DNA from 2 places in the Viridibacillus sp. FSL E2-0187 genome. Region 2 is predicted to be linked to the other one. Evidence: a T-box and tRNA genes for the amino acid it is inferred to sense, from the RefSeq annotation. Region 2 holds a T-box; the other holds one or more tRNA genes.
What was found. The T-box of region 2 lies ahead of lysS (lysine--tRNA ligase). A T-box ahead of a tRNA ligase gene usually reads a tRNA of that ligase, here a tRNA-Lys.
Positions count from the first base shown of each region.

Region 1 (10,171 bases), on a different contig from region 2:
TTCTGAGGCGAAAAACCCGTTAGATGCAACGGGTATTCACCCAGAAAGTTATGATCTTGCAAACAAACTACTCGAAGTTGCTTCTATTAAGAAGGAACAGCTAGGTTCAACGGAAGCTGAAAAAGCGCTAGCTAACTTAGATATTTCAACTTTAAGCTCGCAGTGGGATGTAGGAGAAGTAACATTAAAAGATATCATCGATACATTGATGAAGCCATCACGTGATCCACGCGATGCATTCCCGCAACCATTATTGAAGAAAGATATTTTGAAAATGGAAGATTTGCAACCAGGAATGGAGATGCAAGGGACAGTACGTAACGTAGTGGATTTCGGTGCTTTTGTTGATATCGGTGTTAAACAAGATGGTCTTGTCCATATTTCTAAATTGAAAAATGGTTTTGTAAAACATCCTTTAGATGTAGTGGCTCTTGGTGACATCGTAACCGTATGGGTAGAAAAGATTGAAAAGGATAAAGGGAGAATTGCATTAACGATGCTTCCTCCAGCAAAACAAATCGATTAAAATAGCAGAAAAATAAACCTCGCATTAAAGCGAGGTTTATTTTATAGAAGAAAGGGCAGGATAATATGACCGATGAAGAACTACAAAATCTTGTAATAGAAATCTCCATAAACGTATTCCATAAGCCTTTTAGACATCAAGCCTATTTTAATAAGCGATTACGTTCTACTGGAGGTAGATACTTGTTACAATCACATAATATAGAGATTAACCCGAAATCATTTGAAAAGTTTGGCATTCAGGAAGTAGAAGGGATTATTCGTCATGAGCTATGTCATTATCATCTTCATATAGAAGGAAAGGGATATAAACACCGTGATGCAGATTTTCGATTTCTCTTAAAGAACACTAATGCTCCTAGATACTGCTCTAATTTATCAGAGATAAAGGGAAGAAGCTCTAATAAAAGTTATACTTATATATGTATAAAATGCGGTACAAACTATGTTAGAAAAAAAAGAATGAACCCCGCTAAATACCGTTGTAGCAGGTGTTCAGGGCACATTGAACAAATTAGTTGAAAGTTTTTTTAGAAAAACGCTTGACCTTTTTTGAATACCTGTCTATAATAATAAAAGTCGACAAGGTGATGACGACAAAATGTAACAAAATGCAACATGTTTTCCGAAGTAGCTCAGTGGTAGAGCATCCGGCTGTTAACCGGACGGTCGTAGGTTCGAGTCCTACCTTCGGAGCCATATGGCCCCTTGGTCAAGCGGTTAAGACACCGCCCTTTCACGGCGGTAACACGGGTTCGAATCCCGTAGGGGTCACCAATTTTATATGGTCCGGTAGTTCAGTTGGTTAGAATGCCTGCCTGTCACGCAGGAGGTCGCGGGTTCGAGTCCCGTCCGGACCGCCATTTACTTTTTGGGGTATAGCCAAGCGGTAAGGCAACGGATTTTGATTCCGTCATGCCCTGGTTCGAATCCAGGTACCCCAGCCATTTCCATTCTTCAAGCTACGAGTCATTAGCTCAGTTGGTAGAGCATCTGACTTTTAATCAGAGGGTCGCAGGTTCGAATCCTGCATGACTCACCATTTTAACTTGACATTATGTTTTAAGGTGATATAATATAACCTACATGTTTCAATTGAAATGCGGCCGTGGCGGAATGGCAGACGCGCTAGGTTGAGGGCCTAGTCGAGGTTTACTCGGTGGAGGTTCAAGTCCTCTCGACCGCACCAAAACCCTTACAATATATAATATACGATATGCGCCCGTAGCTCAATTGGATAGAGCGTCTGACTACGGATCAGAAGGTTGTGGATTCGACTTCTGCCGGGCGCGCCATATTTTTTAAAAATTATAATATCAATGCGGGTGTAGTTTAGTGGTAAAACCACAGCCTTCCAAGCTGTTGTCGAGAGTTCGATTCTCTTCACCCGCTCCAATATAATTTATGAACCTTGAAAACTGAACATGCAAGACGTTAATCAATAAACGTTTTTGGACATCAACTTGTTGGTGGGTCAAAACAAAAATAGATATCATCTTCGGATGATACGCTAGCAAAGCTAATGAGCTTTCAAACTACTTTTATGGAGAGTTTGATCCTGGCTCAGGACGAACGCTGGCGGCGTGCCTAATACATGCAAGTCGAGCGAATGATGAAGAAGCTTGCTTCTTCTGATTTAGCGGCGGACGGGTGAGTAACACGTGGGCAACCTACCTAGTAGATTGGGATAACTCCGGGAAACCGGGGCTAATACCGAATAATCCATTTTGTCACATGGCAAAATGCTGAAAGGCGGTTTCGGCTGTCACTACTAGATGGGCCCGCGGTGCATTAGCTAGTTGGTGGGGTAATGGCCTACCAAGGCAACGATGCATAGCCGACCTGAGAGGGTGATCGGCCACATTGGGACTGAGACACGGCCCAAACTCCTACGGGAGGCAGCAGTAGGGAATCTTCCACAATGGACGAAAGTCTGATGGAGCAACGCCGCGTGAGTGATGAAGGTTTTCGGATCGTAAAACTCTGTTGTAAGGGAAGAACAAGTACGTTAGTAACTGAACGTACCTTGACGGTACCTTATTAGAAAGCCACGGCTAACTACGTGCCAGCAGCCGCGGTAATACGTAGGTGGCAAGCGTTGTCCGGATTTATTGGGCGTAAAGCGCGCGCAGGTGGTTTCTTAAGTCTGATGTGAAAGCCCACGGCTCAACCGTGGAGGGTCATTGGAAACTGGGAGACTTGAGTGCAGAAGAGGAAAGTGGAATTCCAAGTGTAGCGGTGAAATGCGTAGAGATTTGGAGGAACACCAGTGGCGAAGGCGACTTTCTGGTCTGTAACTGACACTGAGGCGCGAAAGCGTGGGGAGCAAACAGGATTAGATACCCTGGTAGTCCACGCCGTAAACGATGAGTGCTAAGTGTTAGGGGGTTTCCGCCCCTTAGTGCTGCAGCTAACGCATTAAGCACTCCGCCTGGGGAGTACGGCCGCAAGGTTGAAACTCAAAGGAATTGACGGGGGCCCGCACAAGCGGTGGAGCATGTGGTTTAATTCGAAGCAACGCGAAGAACCTTACCAGGTCTTGACATCCCAATGACCGCTCTAGAGATAGAGTTTTCCCTTCGGGGACATTGGTGACAGGTGGTGCATGGTTGTCGTCAGCTCGTGTCGTGAGATGTTGGGTTAAGTCCCGCAACGAGCGCAACCCTTGATCTTAGTTGCCATCATTTAGTTGGGCACTCTAAGGTGACTGCCGGTGACAAACCGGAGGAAGGTGGGGATGACGTCAAATCATCATGCCCCTTATGACCTGGGCTACACACGTGCTACAATGGACGATACAAAGAGTCGCTAACTCGCGAGGGTATGCTAATCTCATAAAATCGTTCTCAGTTCGGATTGTAGGCTGCAACTCGCCTACATGAAGCCGGAATCGCTAGTAATCGTGGATCAGCATGCCACGGTGAATACGTTCCCGGGCCTTGTACACACCGCCCGTCACACCACGAGAGTTTGTAACACCCGAAGTCGGTGAGGTAACCTTTATGGGGCCAGCCGCCGAAGGTGGGATAGATGATTGGGGTGAAGTCGTAACAAGGTAGCCGTATCGGAAGGTGCGGCTGGATCACCTCCTTTCTAAGGATAATTACGGAAACAGATCTTGGATCTGTCGATTAACGTCTTGCGTTCAGTTTTGAAGGCTCATTGTAAAATGATCTTCAAAACCTTGTTCTTTGAAAACTGGATAAAACGACATTGAAGCAAATTAAGTAACACATTTTTTATTATTAAGTTTTTTAGGCTTAATAACTAACTTTTAGGTTAAGTTATTAAGGGCGCATGGCGGATGCCTTGGCACTAGGAGCCGAAGAAGGACGGCACTAACACCGATATGCTTCGGGGAGCTGTAAGTGAGCTTTGATCCGGAGATTTCCGAATGGGGGAACCCACTGTTCGTAATGGAGCAGTATCTTGACGTGAATACATAGCGTCTTGATGGCAGACCCAGGGAACTGAAACATCTAAGTACCTGGAGGAAGAGAAAGAAAAATCGATTCCCTGAGTAGCGGCGAGCGAAACGGGAATAGCCCAAACCAAGAGGCTTGCCTCTTGGGGTTGTAGGACACTCTATATGGAGTTACAAAGGAATGAGTTAAACGAAGCGGTCTGGAAAGGCCCGCCAGAGCAGGTAACAGCCCTGTAGTTGAAAGTTCATTCTCTCTTGAGTGTATCCTGAGTACGGCGGAACACGTGAAATTCCGTCGGAATCTGGGAGGACCATCTCCCAAGGCTAAATACTACCTAGTGACCGATAGTGAACCAGTACCGTGAGGGAAAGGTGAAAAGCACCCCGGAAGGGGAGTGAAATAGATCCTGAAACCATGTGCCTACAAGTAGTTAGAGCCCGTTAATGGGTGATAGCGTGCCTTTTGTAGAATGAACCGGCGAGTTACGATTACATGCGAGGTTAAGTTTTAGAAGACGGAGCCGTAGCGAAAGCGAGTCTGAATAGGGCGAATGAGTATGTGGTTGTAGACCCGAAACCAGGTGATCTACCCATGTCCAGGGTGAAGGTAAGGTAACACTTACTGGAGGCCCGAACCCACGTACGTTGAAAAGTGCGGGGATGAGGTGTGGGTAGCGGAGAAATTCCAATCGAACCTGGAGATAGCTGGTTCTCTCCGAAATAGCTTTAGGGCTAGCCTCGTGATAGAGAATCCTGGAGGTAGAGCACTGTTTGAACTAGGGGTCCATCCCGGATTACCGAATTCAGACAAACTCCGAATGCCAGTGATTTATGCACGGGAGTCAGACTGCGAGTGATAAGATCCGTAGTCAAAAGGGAAACAGCCCAGACCACCAGCTAAGGTCCCAAAGTAATTGTTAAGTGGAAAAGGATGTGACGTTGCTTAGACAACCAGGATGTTGGCTCAGAAGCAGCCATCATTTAAAGAGTGCGTAATAGCTCACTGGTCGAGTGACGCTGCGCCGAAAATGTATCGGGGCTAAACAATTCACCGAAGCTGTGGATGGACATCTTAGATGTCCGTGGTAGGAGAGCGTTCTAAGTGCTGTGAAGTCAGACCGGAAGGACTGGTGGAGCGCTTAGAAGTGAGAATGCCGGTATGAGTAGCGAAAGACGGGTGAGAATCCCGTCCACCGAATGACTAAGGTTTCCTGAGGAAGGCTCGTCCGCTCAGGGTTAGTCGGGACCTAAGCCGAGGCCGATAGGCGTAGGCGATGGACAACAGGTTGATATTCCTGTACCACCTATTTACCATTTGAGCAATGGGGGGACGCAGTAGGATAGGGTAAGCATGCTGTTGGTTATGCATGTTCAAGCAGTGAGGCGTGAAATGAGGCAAATCCCATTTCTATAACGTTGAGCTGTGATGACGAGGACGTATGTCCGGAGTTCCTGATTTCACACTGCCAAGAAAAGCCTCTAGCGAGGTAAAAGGTGCCCGTACCGCAAACCGACACAGGTAGTCGAGGAGAGAATCCTAAGGTGTGCGAGAGAACTCTCGTTAAGGAACTCGGCAAAATGACCCCGTAACTTCGGGAGAAGGGGTGCTCTAGTAGGGTGAAAGCCCGAGAGAGCCGCAGTGAATAGGCCCAGGCGACTGTTTAGCAAAAACACAGGTCTCTGCAAAACCGTAAGGTGACGTATAGGGGCTGACGCCTGCCCGGTGCTGGAAGGTTAAGAGGAGTGCTTAGCGCAAGCGAAGGTGCGAATTGAAGCCCCAGTAAACGGCGGCCGTAACTATAACGGTCCTAAGGTAGCGAAATTCCTTGTCGGGTAAGTTCCGACCCGCACGAAAGGCGTAACGATCTGGGCACTGTCTCAACGAGAGACTCGGTGAAATTATAGTACCTGTGAAGATGCAGGTTACCCGCGACAGGACGGAAAGACCCCGTGGAGCTTTACTGTAGCCTGATATTGAATTTTGATACATCTTGTACAGGATAGGTAGGAGCCAGAGATTCCGGAGCGCCAGCTTCGGAGGAGGCGTTGGTGGGATACTACCCTAGATGTATTGAACTTCTAACCCATGCCCCTTAGCGGGGTAGGAGACAGTGTCAGGCGGGCAGTTTGACTGGGGCGGTCGCCTCCTAAAGAGTAACGGAGGCGCCCAAAGGTTCCCTCAGAATGGTTGGAAATCATTCGTAGAGTGTAAAGGCATAAGGGAGCTTGACTGCGAGACCTACAAGTCGAGCAGGGTCGAAAGACGGGCTTAGTGATCCGGTGGTTCCGCATGGAAGGGCCATCGCTCAACGGATAAAAGCTACCCCGGGGATAACAGGCTTATCTCCCCCAAGAGTCCACATCGACGGGGAGGTTTGGCACCTCGATGTCGGCTCATCGCATCCTGGGGCTGTAGTCGGTCCCAAGGGTTGGGCTGTTCGCCCATTAAAGCGGTACGCGAGCTGGGTTCAGAACGTCGTGAGACAGTTCGGTCCCTATCCGTCGTGGGCGTAGGAAATTTGAGAGGAGCTGTCCTTAGTACGAGAGGACCGGGATGGACACACCGCTGGTGTACCAGTTGTTCTGCCAAGGGCATCGCTGGGTAGCTATGTGTGGACGGGATAAGTGCTGAAAGCATCTAAGCATGAAGCCCCCCTCAAGATGAGATTTCCCATTACGCAAGTAAGTAAGATCCCTCAAAGACGATGAGGTAGATAGGTTCGAGGTGGAAGTGTGGCGACATACGGAGCTGACGAATACTAATAGATCGAGGACTTAACCAAATTTTACTTAACTAACTTCAATGTAATTTATCCAGTTTTGAGAGAACAAGTTCTCTATAAAAGATTTTCAAGACACAAGTAATACGATGTGTATTGGAAGTCGAATATAGTCTAGTGATGATGGCAAAGAGGTCACACCCGTTCCCATGCCGAACACGGAAGTTAAGCTCTTTAGCGCCGATGGTAGTTGGGGGTTTCCCCCTGTGAGAGTAGGACGTTGCTAGGCACATTAAAGCACAGCTGATTTAATCAGTTGTGCTTTTTTATTTTTTATAATGTAATGGTATATGAGAGTAATTTATCATTAAATGCGATTTTTATATTGTTATTAAATTCCGCTGGTTTTATTGCCTGAATCAGAGGAGCTTGTTTAGTAGTTTTATTCCTATGGCTAATATAAATGATGAGATGGTAAATATAGTGATCCCAATTTACTTGGCAAAGGAAATTCATTAGTTAAGAAAGTTTGAGACTTACAACTTATGGATATTCTTATTTAAAGAGAGTTAATGTAACTTCATTAATGAAACTATTAATGGTAGGTAGCTTAAAGTGTTAGAAATACTTGAATCATACAATATTAGCTGGATAAAGCGAAAATATTTTATATAAAAGTAGTTTTTTTTATGAAAAACTATTGCTAAAGCGTAGAATAGCTGATATAATAAATCTTGTCTTAAAGAAATGGTCCGGTAGTTCAGTTGGTTAGAATGCCTGCCTGTCACGCAGGAGGTCGCGGGTTCGAGTCCCGTCCGGACCGCCATTTACTTTTAAATTCAAATGTAAACACAGCTAATGTAGCTGTGTTATTTTTTTATGTCTAAAAATTTTTAGCCCGTTCACTTTGAACATTTGCGATGCTTTAGGTAAACTATAGTTAATGTAAGTTTGAGAGGATAAGGTCGAATGACAATGGAGATATTGGTTAATTCATTAGAAGAAACAAAAAGTCTTGCTTTGAAACTGGCTGATTTGCTGGAAGCACAGGATACGATTACACTTGAAGGAGATCTTGGTGCAGGTAAGACAACTTTTACACAGTCTTTGGCTAAGGGATTGGGAATTACACGTACAGTGAATAGCCCAACCTTTACAATATTAAAGCAATATGAAGGTAGGTTGCCATTCAATCATTTAGATGTCTATCGACTAGCTGATAGCGATGAAGATTTGGGCTGGGATGAGTTGTTTTTCGGTGATGCCGTGTCTGTAATAGAATGGGCTCATCTAATTGAACAAGATCTACCTGCTGAACGTCTAGGGATTGAAATACATCGAATAGATGAGAATAAAAGACGATTTTTATTGAAACCAATCGGAAAGCGTTATGAACGATTGTGTGAGGAGTTAATGAAATGATTTGGTTAGGAATAGATACATCGAATTACCCGTTAGCTGTAGCCATTGTAAAAGATGGTCAAGTTGTAGCGGAGGAAGTAGCGAATATTAAATTAAATCATTCAATCGGGGCTATGCCAGCGATTGAGCGATTGTTTGAAAGAACAAAGATGAAACCAGCTGAAATTGATGCAATTGCAGTCGGTGAGGGTCCTGGTTCTTATACTGGTGTGCGTATTGGTGTTACGATTGCTAAGACACTTGCTTGGACACTGAAAAAGCCACTAGTTGGTATTTCTAGCTTAAAGCTTTTAGCAGCAAATGCAGCACTCTATAATGGAGTTGTATGCTCTATTATCGATGCGAGAAGACAAAATGTCTATGCAGGTGCATATAATATGACTGCAGGTCTAACGTCAGTAGTTGAGGATGGGCATTATAGCTTGCAAGGCTTACTTGAAAAATTAAAGGAATTAAATGTACCGGTAATGTTCGTTGGGCATGACGTGGATTTATTTTGGGAATCAATTCTAGCCCAATTAGGAAACCATGCGGTACGTGCACCTTTTACTTTAGATCTGCCTAGTGCCAGTCAGCTTATACAATTGGCTTCACAACAAGAATTGCCTGATATTGAAGCTGTACATTCATTTGTACCTCAATATCGTCGTTTAGCAGAGGCTGAGGCAAATTGGATAAAAGAACAGAAAGGTCAGTAATAGGTGAAACGATGATTACTTATCGAGAGATGACAGTGGCGGATGTACCAGCAGTGCATGCAATTGAAGTTGAAGTATTTCCTTCACCGTGGACGATGGATTCTTTTTATCATGAAATGACTACCAATACACAAGCTACCTATGTTGTTGCTGTGGACGGCACAGAGCAGATTATAGGGTTTTGTGGCATGTGGATTGTATTAGATGAAAGTCAAATTACAAATGTGGCAGTAACGGCATCTGCTAGGGGTTTAGGAATAGGTGAAGGGCTAATGCGTGAAGCAATTCGTATCGCTCGTGAACGGGCAGTTGTCGTCATGAGTTTAGAAGTACGTGTTACAAATAAAGTTGCCCAAAATCTTTATCGTAAACTTGGCTTTCAAGATGGAGGTATCCGTAAAGGATACTATACAGATAATCAAGAGGACGCTCTTGTCATGTGGGTGAATTTATAATGGAAAATCGATATATATTAGGAATCGAAAGTAGTTGTGATGAAACAGCAGCTTCTATTGTCAAAAATGGGTGTGAAATAGTGTCAAATGTAGTGGCATCTCAAATTGAGAGTCATAAACGTTTTGGTGGTGTTGTACCAGAAATTGCTTCAAGACACCATGTAGAGCAAGTGACACTTGTGATTGAAGAGGCATTAGCGCAGGCGAATATGAAGCCTGAGGATTTGGATGCGGTAGCTGTTACTGAGGGGCCTGGGTTAGTTGGTGCACTTTTAATCGGTATTAATGCGGCGAAGGCTTTTGCATTTGCTAATGGCCTTCCATTAATAGGCGTGCATCATATTGCAGGGCATATATATGCGAATGCTTTAATGCAGCCGATGGAATTCCCTTTACTTGCTCTAGTCGTATCTGGTGGACATACAGAACTTGTTTTTATGAAGGAGCATGGCTCATTTGAATTGATCGGAGAAACACGTGATGATGCTGCTGGTGAGGCTTATGATAAGGTAGCTCGTGTATTGAATATTCAATATCCAGGTGGCCCGCACATTGATCGTATGGCGCATGAGAGTGATGAAGCAGTTAAATTTCCTAGAGTTTGGCTGGAAGAGGATTCATATGATTTCAGTTTTAGTGGTTTAAAATCTGCAGTAATTAACTATAAGCATAATGCCGAGCAACGAGGCATTGAAGTGAATCCATTGCATGTTGCCAAAGGGTTCCAAGATAGTGTTGTAGAAGTATTAACAGCTAAAACATTACGAGCAACGCGTCAGTTCAATGTGAAGCAAGTAATTGCAGCTGGAGGTGTTTCTGCCAATAAAGGTCTGCGTAAATCATTAGAAGAAACATTTGCTAATGAAGGTATTCCTTTTTATGTGCCTCCACTTAAGCTATGTACAGATAATGCTGCGATGATTGCTG
Region 1 covers NZ_JBBOVG010000002.1:556,168-566,338, forward strand. Annotated here, with positions in the region: gene MHH85_RS21945 (Tex family protein) at 1-526, shown strand, start outside; gene MHH85_RS21950 (SprT family protein) at 592-1,047, shown strand; tRNA gene MHH85_RS21955 (tRNA-Asn) at 1,150-1,224, shown strand; tRNA gene MHH85_RS21960 (tRNA-Glu) at 1,228-1,302, shown strand; tRNA gene MHH85_RS21965 (tRNA-Asp) at 1,312-1,388, shown strand; tRNA gene MHH85_RS21970 (tRNA-Gln) at 1,398-1,472, shown strand; tRNA gene MHH85_RS21975 (tRNA-Lys) at 1,492-1,567, shown strand; tRNA gene MHH85_RS21980 (tRNA-Leu) at 1,628-1,714, shown strand; tRNA gene MHH85_RS21985 (tRNA-Arg) at 1,744-1,820, shown strand; tRNA gene MHH85_RS21990 (tRNA-Gly) at 1,847-1,920, shown strand; rRNA gene MHH85_RS21995 (16S ribosomal RNA) at 2,066-3,618, shown strand; rRNA gene MHH85_RS22000 (23S ribosomal RNA) at 3,803-6,732, shown strand; rRNA gene rrf (5S ribosomal RNA) at 6,843-6,958, shown strand; tRNA gene MHH85_RS22010 (tRNA-Asp) at 7,419-7,495, shown strand; gene tsaE (tRNA (adenosine(37)-N6)-threonylcarbamoyltransferase complex ATPase subunit type 1 TsaE) at 7,639-8,091, shown strand; gene tsaB (tRNA (adenosine(37)-N6)-threonylcarbamoyltransferase complex dimerization subunit type 1 TsaB) at 8,088-8,789, shown strand; gene rimI (ribosomal protein S18-alanine N-acetyltransferase) at 8,801-9,244, shown strand; gene tsaD (tRNA (adenosine(37)-N6)-threonylcarbamoyltransferase complex transferase subunit TsaD) at 9,244-10,171, shown strand, end outside.
Region 1: it has a tRNA-Lys gene. The T-box ahead of lysS (lysine--tRNA ligase) is inferred to sense a tRNA for this amino acid. The anticodon was not compared.

Region 2 (10,171 bases):
CTGTTTGTTGGAACGTTTTTTCTTTCATATACATCACCTTCCAATTAATAGTTTTATTTACATTTATTATAAACCTCGTTAGTCCATATATTCAACAAAAAATATACCCCCATATATACTCCCCTACCCTATCAATATCATCCACATAAATAAAGCGGATTAAGAGGATAAGAGACCTATATAGAGGCGTAGTTTTCTAAGATTGCACATTAATTAAAGTACTTTTACTACGATTATGCGCTTGATCAATAGCGTAAAACGAAACAGTTGAATTTCTCTTTAACTTTTTAATGTTAAACGAAAATTTACCAGAAGATTTTACTTCGGTTTTAGCTATAATCTTTTTTTCTTTAATCATTTCGATTATTGCAAACGGTTCAGCAGTACCTGTAATAATAGTTGAGTTACTTGTTACCTTATTTACTTTTGGCTTGTCTGGTGCCGTTTTATCTATGACTGTCAGTCTTTTTACTGGGCTCGTATTGCCTTGTTTATCTGTAATATAGACGGATAATTTACTATTGGCTACCTGTTTTTTAATAGCAGCAGTATAGCTACCATTTGATTGGACGGAAGCTTGAGCTATTTTTTTATTCCCTTTATAAATTAAAAACGTCGTATTTGCTTCAGCAGTACCACTTACCTTTGTACTCCGATCAGATACTTTTTTTACTGAAGGTGAATGTAAGAATTTCTTTGCAGGTGTTTGGATAGTAATTGCTACACCTTGCGAAACATTTTTCGCTTCGTCTTCTGTTTTCACTTCAATGTTATACGTCTGACCTGGCTTCAAATTGCGTATTGTATATGTAGATTCATTTGTGGTAGCTATTTTTTTATTATTTACGTATATTTTAGAATGTTTAAAGTCTTCGGTTGACGGCTTTCGCCAATTTATCTTAGCTGCATTTATTTGAATTGATGACGCTATTAATTTTGTCACCTCAGCAGGTGGGGTAACGTCCTTTAACGTATGCAATTGCAGGTCTAGGCCATTGGATGCTCTTCCATCTCGGCTTACAACTTTTAAAGTTATCTTATAGTCTTTAGAAGCTTGTAATTTTTTTATTGTATATTTGTTTGCAGTGGTGGATGTGACAAGTTTATCATCTAAGAAAATAGCTATCTTTTTAACGTTCGTATCATTTGGCAATGAAAAACTAACAGTCGCAGTATGATCGGTTACTTTTTCAATTTGAGGATCAACCAAATCTTCAATGACTAATTCATCGGCTTGTGGGTATTGAGCCAACCCATGCCCATATAAATTGTCGATCCCTGTTATACCGAGGTCAATTGCCTGTTCATCTAATTTTGCACGTAATTCTTTCGCAGATAAAAATGGGTATTGCTGTTTTAATAGAGCAAGTATGCCTGTAACATGCGGTGCTGCATATGAAGTACCGCTAGCATAAATCAATTTGCCGTCTTTATTAATCGTAGGTACAGCTTCACCTGGAGCAGTAAGATTCATAGATGAGCCTGTATTTGAGAAAGTACTAATCTTTTGTTTAGCACTAATAGATGATACAGCAATCACTTGACTATATCTTGCAGGATAAGTGACATTTCTATCATTGCCATCATTACCAGCCGAGGCAACAATTAAAATACCTGCGTTATAAGCTTTTTGAACTGCATTTCTTAGTGCAGGGACATCAACATATAAACCAGAAGAAATATTAATAATGTCCATTTTGTTTGCAATAGCCCAATCAATTGATTTGACGATTTCTGTTGTAGTTCCACTCGTTGTGCCATCCGCATATTTCAAAGAATATAATTGGACGTTTGGTGCAACCCCAATAACATCAGTGGTTTTTTGGTCTTTTAAATAACCACCAACTCTTGCACCGATGACTGCAGCTACTGATGTACCATGCCCATTATTTCTTATACCTCCACGATCCACATTGTCTGATTCTTTAATAACTGTTTCTGGCAAATCCCTCACAAAGGATACTCTTCTTACAACATTCTGCAAATCATCAATAGGGTTAATTCCTGTATCAATAACCGCTACTTTAACTTTATTGCCAAAAATACCGTTATTCCATGCTACAGGCGTATTGATTAAACTTATATTCCAAGTAGGTATTAGTAAAGGTTGAGCCGGTGTAGCCAAATCAGCTAAAGTCATTGGTGCTTCTTTAGTATCAACAAATTCAATGTTAGGATCTTTCTTTAGGTCAGACAGTTGTTGCTCTGTTAAAGATGCTTCAACCATTTCCACATTGTCCAATACTTCACCGACATCTTCAGCGTCCCCTAACACTCTCTGTTTACCTTCTTCGTTTTTATATGAGATCAACGCATTAATTGTATTTTCTTCAGCGTAAGCGAATTGATGTTTATCGGATAAGGTCCATAAAGCTGTTAAAGCAAGGCATGAAATACTTACATGCTTCCATAAAGGCTTTTTCACTGTTATGAGACCCCCTTTCTTCATTTTTTTAGCATAAAGTCTAATATTATGTATATTTTATTCTACTTAAAAGACTTTCACAAATCTAATATATTTTTAGCTCTATAAGTTTATATATTCTAGCATCCCTAAATTTAATATTAGATACAATCTTATGTATTTGAATTGAACTATTGGATAGAATACTCTATAAAAAAGAAACAAAAAAGCCTTCTCAAGTATTGCAGAGGAGGAATTTTTAAAATAATAATAGACGTCTTTTTTCTATTTTTTTAATTTTAACCTAAATTTTGGTTGAAAAGGAAAAGTAATTTTGCTATTATCAATAACAATAATTAATGAGCGATGAAGAGAAGAGTAAATAAGAAGGATTATTACAGAGACCCTTGGTTGGTGAAAAGAGGGATGGGAAATCTTATTGAACAAAAACTCCGAGCTTCGTACGGAACTAAGTATAGAGTTACTTAGGGATACTACGACGGATTCCCCCGTTATAGGGATAGGGTATCGCACTTTCGCCGTACCTGATAAGGCTTGTTGAGTGATCAATAAGCAAACTGAGGTGGTACCGCGAATTCAAACTCTCGCCCTCAAGACATTGACATATGTCTTGGGAGGTGGGAGTTTTTTTATTTTCTATTCATTTCTTAATGATTAAAAAAATTTTAAGTTGAGGTGATTATATGCATTGGGCATATCAAATTGCAGAAAGATTAATTCAGAAGTATCCCACAAAAGAGGTTTTTACTTGTGCTTCAGGGATAAGCCCTTCAGGTTCCGTTCACATTGGGAATTTTCGTGAAATAGTAACAACTTTTTTTGTTGTAAAAGCATTAGAAAGTATGGGAAAAAAAACACGATTCATTTTTTCTTGGGATGATTTTGATAGACTAAGGAAAGTTCCACAAAATGTAGCTTCATCTTACGAGAGGTATATTGGCATGCCTTATTCAGATGTTCCAAACCCTTTTGGTAAAGGATCTTATGCTAGTCATTTTGAAAAAGAGTTTGAACACTCATTACTAGCATTTGATATCGAACCCCAATTTATATATCAAAATATTGAGTATCGTTCTGGACGGTATATACAATTTATACGAACTGCATTAAAAAAACGTCTAGAGATTTATGACATACTTATGCGGTTTAAATCTAGCCCCCCTATAAAAGAAGAACGTGCAACCTTTTATCCAATTACATTGTACTGTCATGTTTGTAACAAGGATTCGACTACAATAAACTCTTTTAATGCAGAACTTGAAATTTTTGAATATGAGTGTACTTGTGGAAATAAAGGATCTCAAGCTTTATCAGATAGCAACAATATAAAGCTCAACTGGAAAGTAGATTGGGCAATGCGCTGGATGGTAGAGGATGTTGTATTTGAACCAGGGGGGCGTGATCATTCCTCTGCTACAGGAAGTTATAATGTATCCAAAGTTATAGCAAAAGAAATTTTCGATTATAAAGCTCCTGACTATGCTGCATATGAGTTTATAGGATTAAAAGGCACAAACCAAAAGATGTCTAGCTCATCTGGGAACGTTATTACACCAAATGAATTGTTAAATGTATATACACCAGAGCTTATTCTATTTATGTTTGCAAAATACAACCCCAATGCTGCTTTTAATATCGGTTTAGATGAGGATGTATTACGTAATTATTCAGAGTATGAACGGTATCTATCCTCTTATATTCAGGGCTTACTAAAAGATGAACACTTAATACATTCCTTAAAATTAGCAGGAGCAAATAGATCAATGAAGCAACCTAATTTTAGCCAAGTAGCAAGTATTTTCTCTTTAATTGGTTTTAACACCGATTTATTACACACATCTTTAAGTCAAACAGGTGAAAAACATACAATTGAAGAAATAACACGGATCAGCCACCGAGTAGCTCATTGGATGAACGATTGGAATCCTAATCGGTTAGTAAGTATTAATGACGAAAAAAATACTTTATACTACAATAGTCTACCTGAACTACAACAAGAGAAAGTGAAACAGCTTGTGGATTTACTCGCATTTGAACCTACCTTAACAGGCGATGCTTTAATGAAAAATATTTATGCCATCTGCCATCAGGATGACAAAAAAAGAATGCGCGAATATCAGAAAGACTTATTTAGAAATGTTTATCAGCTAGTGATGAATGAAAATAGTGGTCCTCGATTACCTTTGCTTATTAGTGCAGTGGGAAGTGAAAAAATAATAGAATTGCTTACTTTTTCTTAAGTATTTGAAGTTAACTATATAACATGATTAATTAATCATGTTATATAGTTGTATAATCACTTCTTCTGATTATCTTATAAAGTAAACAAGTAGCAATGTTCAGGAAAAACAAAATGGATAACTGTAACATTGAATTAACGAAAACGTATAAAAACAAATCCCAGTATGCTTCACCTGGGGGGAAATCTCCCCACTTTATTGAATCTACATTAATATAATTAATGAAATAGAAAATAAAAATGGAAAAGAAGTAACTAATGTACACAAAAATCCAATGTAGATAAAATTTGATTTTGAATCTACTTGACCATAGTAGCAAATTGATAGTTATACTAATTAAAGGTATGTAAAAAAGTTGAAAAATGGTCACCACATTATTGTCTATCAACATCAAAGCATAAAAATATTGAGCTAAACAAATGATTAATAAGTTTGTTAAAGCTACTAAAAGAACCGATGAATGTTTATTTTTATCCAATGTGTGACCCTCCTTAGTGGAATAAATGAAATTTTAACATAATTCCAACAATGTTGATATTATCCTTTTTGTAAGTAAAAAAAGAACTCAGAGTCCTGAGATTCGATTATTCGCTGAGTATGAAAGCAAACTGTATTAAAAAAAGAACTGTTTTAAAAGTCTAGATTAACGACTTTCGAAACAGTTCTTTTTCTTTTCTAGTTATTCAACATTCCATATTTCACTTTTATTCGTTCTAATTTTTCACCAATCGGTTTGGCTAAAACGAGTAAAAAAACGACATTTGATACTACATAGACAATCGTAAACGGAATAGCTGTTGACATAGCAATTAAATACCTTTTCCAAGAAAACAACCCATCATAAGAAATGACCGTCCAAATGTCCATACAGAAGGAATACATTATTCCAGCAAAAACCCCATAAATAATGAGTGCTATTTTGCTTTTCATCCAACCTTTTTGTCCTAATAGACCAGCGATAAAACCAAGGATCCCCCATGTAAACATTTGAAATGGAGTCCATGGACCTTGTCCGAAAAAGATGTTTGATGCTATGGCAGATGTCGCTCCTGTTAGAAATCCTGCTTCCGCTCCGAATGCAAATCCAGTAATAGCTGTTATGGCTGTCACTGGCTTAAAAGCAGGGATCCAAATGAAGGCTGCACGACCTGCAACAGAAATAGCCGACATAACAGCTATCGTTAAAATTTCTCGTGCTTGTGGTTTTCTTCTTTCAAATGAAACAAAGAATGGCACACAGGCTAATAATACGATAATCATAGATATAAGATTGTATTTACGATCATTGAAGATAGTCACTCCAATAAGCATGACGATTGGAATAACTACAAATATAATGATACTGGAGAAAATTAGACGTTTACGGGAGTAGTTATCTGCTCGAGCTGTTGATTGTGCTTGCATAACGAAATCACGTCCTCACTTGTCACTGCAAAATCATATAAATGACGCGACATTCGATGCGCTGCAGTTGTATAAAAATTATTTCCACTGTAAAACAGTTTTGGTTCATCCTCAGAAACGATATTGCCATCAAAGAACATGGCACAACGGTCAGAATACTGCGCTGAGAACTCAATATCATGTGTAACCATTACAACGGCCACTCGACGCTTTTTAAGCGCTCTCAGTACTTCGGCGAATATTTCCTTAGAATATGCATCAATGCCCTTTGTAGGCTCGTCTAGCAGGATTATTTTAGGGTTTAATAACAAAACCTTGGCTAAAGCAACTTTTTGTTGTTCTCCCCCGCTCAAATCATATGGATGACTATCTAATAAATGACCGATATTAAGTGTTTTGATAATTTCATTTAGCTGTACATTAGCTGCCTCTTTTGAGATGCCTAAAACGTCGATTATACTATCGAATTCAAGTTGTACTCTCTTTTCAACGAGTAGAGTTAATGGGTCCTGCGGTAATACAGCTATATTATTACGATACAGTTCGCCGTTTGAAAACTTTTTAATGGGTTTTCCATTAACGAAGACTTTTCCTCGATATGGTTTAAATAATCCTGACATTATACCTAGTGCGGTTGTTTTCCCTGTGCCGTTTCCACCTAAAATACTAACAATCTCCCCAGCACGTACTTGCATTGAGAAACCTCTTAATACATCTTGAGCATTCTTTTCATAACGGAACCATGCCTCTTTAACTTCCAAAACAATGTCATCAGTTGGATTGGCCGTACTCAATTTTCCTTCTAAAGCACGTACTTCATTAGTAAAGTGCTTTGTAAGCCAATTTCGCCCATCTCGTATCGTTAATGGTACAACATCATTGATTTGCAATGCATTATTAATCCGCACTGGTGTAGGTAAGCCTAGCATCATTGGATGAGAGGAATCGAATGCTTTTAAATGTTGTGCAACATCCTGTGGTGAATCATTACAAATAATGCGACCTTTCTCCATGACCACAACACGATCTGCTATAGGAAAAACCTCTTCTAAGCGATGTTCTACAAGAATAATTGTTAATCCAAGTTCTTTATTTAACTTTTGCAAAGTACCGATGAATTCTGTAGCTGCTATTGGATCAAGCTGTGAGGTCGGTTCATCTAAAATCAATAACTTTGGTTGCATAGCCATAATTGCTGCAAGATTTAACAGTTGCTTTTGGCCACCGGATAACTCCATCGTACTTTTCCTAAACCACTGCTGAATACCGAAAAAATTTGCCATTTCAGCCACTCTACGTCGAATTGTCATCGTGTCTAATCCTAAGTTTTCAAGACCAAAAGACAACTCATGCCAAACTTTATCAGTGACAATTTGATTTTCTGGATTTTGCATAACAAAACCAATTTCAGAAGCTGCAACGCGATCAGGTAAATCGGCCAATGCAGTACCCGCATAAAGAATAGTCCCTGATTTCTCACCATGAGGAGCTATTTCTCTTTTTAAATGTTTTAATAATGTACTTTTACCACAGCCAGATGTACCGCATAGAACAGCAAATTCACCTTCTTCAATTGTTAAATTGATATCATCTAATACTCGCTCTTGTTTATCTGGATATTGAAAATTTACATGTTGTATTTCAATGAGCGCCATTTAATTGCCTCCCGAATTTCTATCACAATAGGTATTACTAGTAAACTAGCATAAGAAGTATAAAGTCCTATACTAATTGGAGTTACAGTTAATTCAGTAAACGTTGGATAAAAATAATACGTTGTCACACCAAAGTAACTGCCAAGAATGTTTATAAAAAGAAGAGTTAATATAATCCCAAGTAAAAACCCATCTCTTTTTTCAAAAACGAATAGTGAGAATGTGGAACGGTTTTTCAAACCATAACCACGTGCTTTCATCGAATCAGCGGTCTCAATCGCATTTTCAAGTGCCCAAGTTATAAGAATGGAGATAATTCGAATCCCGCTTTTTACTCTTTGCCAAGGATTGCCGGCTGAAATATCCATGCCAATTGTCTTTTGTGCATGTGAAATAACTGTAATTTGATGTTTAAAGCGCGGAACAAGACGTAATGTTAATGAAATGACCAACGCTAGTGCAGGGGATACCTTACCGAATAAATAAAGAAATTTATCAGATGTCATTACAACGTTATAACAACCAAACCAAAAAATGACTGAACAAATCATAATGGACATCGCAAATCCATAAACAATAGCCTCTAATGTTATAGGATTATAATCTATGTAAAATAGAATGATTTCCCCGTCATGACTAATAAGTGGATTAATAATTGCTGCGATAAAAAACATCGGTACGAAAAACTTTAATCCACTTATAAATGATTTTCTATTAAGTAATAGATTTAATGTAATAGCTCCAATACATGTAATAAGTAAATAAACTGGATGCATATAGAACATGGAAAGTCCGATGACAGATGCAAAATATGCGAAAAGGACAATGGGGTGATACGTTTCAAATGCTTTCATGATGCTTATTACTCCTTTTAATCATTATCTACCTATATCACGGCCTAGATCGACTGTGTATTGAAACTGAATATTGTCACCATTTTTAACGGTAACTGCACTCACACCATAATTAGGGGTCTGCCCGTTTATAGAGTACATCCAACCACTTAATTCCCCTGCGTCGAATTCATAAAGGTGATTAATCCCTTCGATATAGACAGAGCCATATTGATTGTCGCCCGCTCCTTCATATTCCATATGAATACCATGTTCTTTTGTAGCTCGTTTAATAATAGACCAAACCGTTTCGTCTTCGTTTAAGATCTCATATTTCGTAGACTTTAAAATTACACCATTTTTCGGCACGTATTTTTCACTCTGTAACGCAGGTTTTAACATATCCCAATGCGTTAGCAAAGTTGCAGCACTAATAGAAATAGTTACATATTCTTTTTTCTTTTCATCTTCTTTATTAGGCTTACTTGGCTTTTGAGCGACGTTATTATTTTCTGGTTTTTTAACCTTGTCGGGCTTTTGGTCTTTTTCTGGTGTTTTATCTTTAGATTGTGCTGGACTTTTATCTGGCTTTTCTTTATTTGAACTAGTCGAAGTATCTTTACTAGGTGTTTTCGAAGTTGATGTTGACTCAGTTTTAGGTTTGCTAGTTGGGTTCTCTTTTTTTGACGTTACCTCTGCTTCATTTTTTAGTTCTTTTTGCTTTGTTTCGCTCTTTTCCTCTTCTTCGTTATCTGGCTTTTTAGCCTCTATTGTAGAATCCTTTTCTATTTCTTCCTTTGTTGATACATCACCGTTATCTCCTTTAACGATTATCTTAGTCTCACTTGCTCCCTTAACACTCTGCTCTTGTTCAGTCTGATTATTATATTCTTCAACAGATTGAATCTTACAGCCAGTGATAATAACCAATGAGAAGATCATCATTAGCCATAATGGTATTAATTTTTTCATTTATCGCACCTCTTCTTATAGATGGGAATAGGGTGCTGGAGATTAACTCCAACACCCTTCCTAATTCTTTCAAATTATTTCGTTTTAACTGTTACTTTTGTAGCATTACTTTTGTTGCCGGCTTTGTCTTTGGCATAGACTGTTAATTTCGAATTAGCCTTTTGATTTTTAATTTTCACAGTGAATTGACCTTTACTATTTACAGTGCCTTTACCGATAGACGTCTTGCCTTTTAATACATATACCTTTGCACCTTTTTCAGCAGTACCAGTCACTTTAGTAGTTGATTTTGTTACTTTTTTAACTGAAGGGGCTTTAGGAGCCGTTTTATCTACTACAGTTAATGTGTATGCTTTACTCTTATTTTTAGCAGCATCTGTAACATAAATTTTCAATGTTGAATTCGCTTTTTGTTTTTTGATTGTTAGAGAATATGTGCCTTTCGCAGAAGCAGTTGTTGATGCTAGTAACTTAGAGCCGTTATAAATTGTAACTTTCGCACCAGATTCTGCTTTGCCTTTAACAATAGTTGTTTGATCACTAACTATGTTAGCTGTTGCTAGTAATGGTGCTGTAATGTCTTTAACAACTATCGAGGCATTGTTACTTCTTACACCATCAGCATTTTCTGCGATTGCAATA
Region 2 covers NZ_JBBOVG010000001.1:1,965,223-1,975,393, forward strand. Annotated here, with positions in the region: gene MHH85_RS09520 (hypothetical protein) at 1-28, opposite strand, end outside; gene MHH85_RS09525 (S8 family serine peptidase) at 197-2,425, opposite strand; T-box leader at 2,762-3,020, shown strand; gene lysS (lysine--tRNA ligase) at 3,109-4,665, shown strand; gene MHH85_RS09535 (ECF transporter S component) at 5,341-6,069, opposite strand; gene MHH85_RS09540 (ABC transporter ATP-binding protein) at 6,018-7,724, opposite strand; gene MHH85_RS09545 (energy-coupling factor transporter transmembrane component T) at 7,697-8,578, opposite strand; gene MHH85_RS09550 (DUF4430 domain-containing protein) at 8,603-9,529, opposite strand; gene MHH85_RS09555 (Ig-like domain-containing protein) at 9,604-10,171, opposite strand, start outside.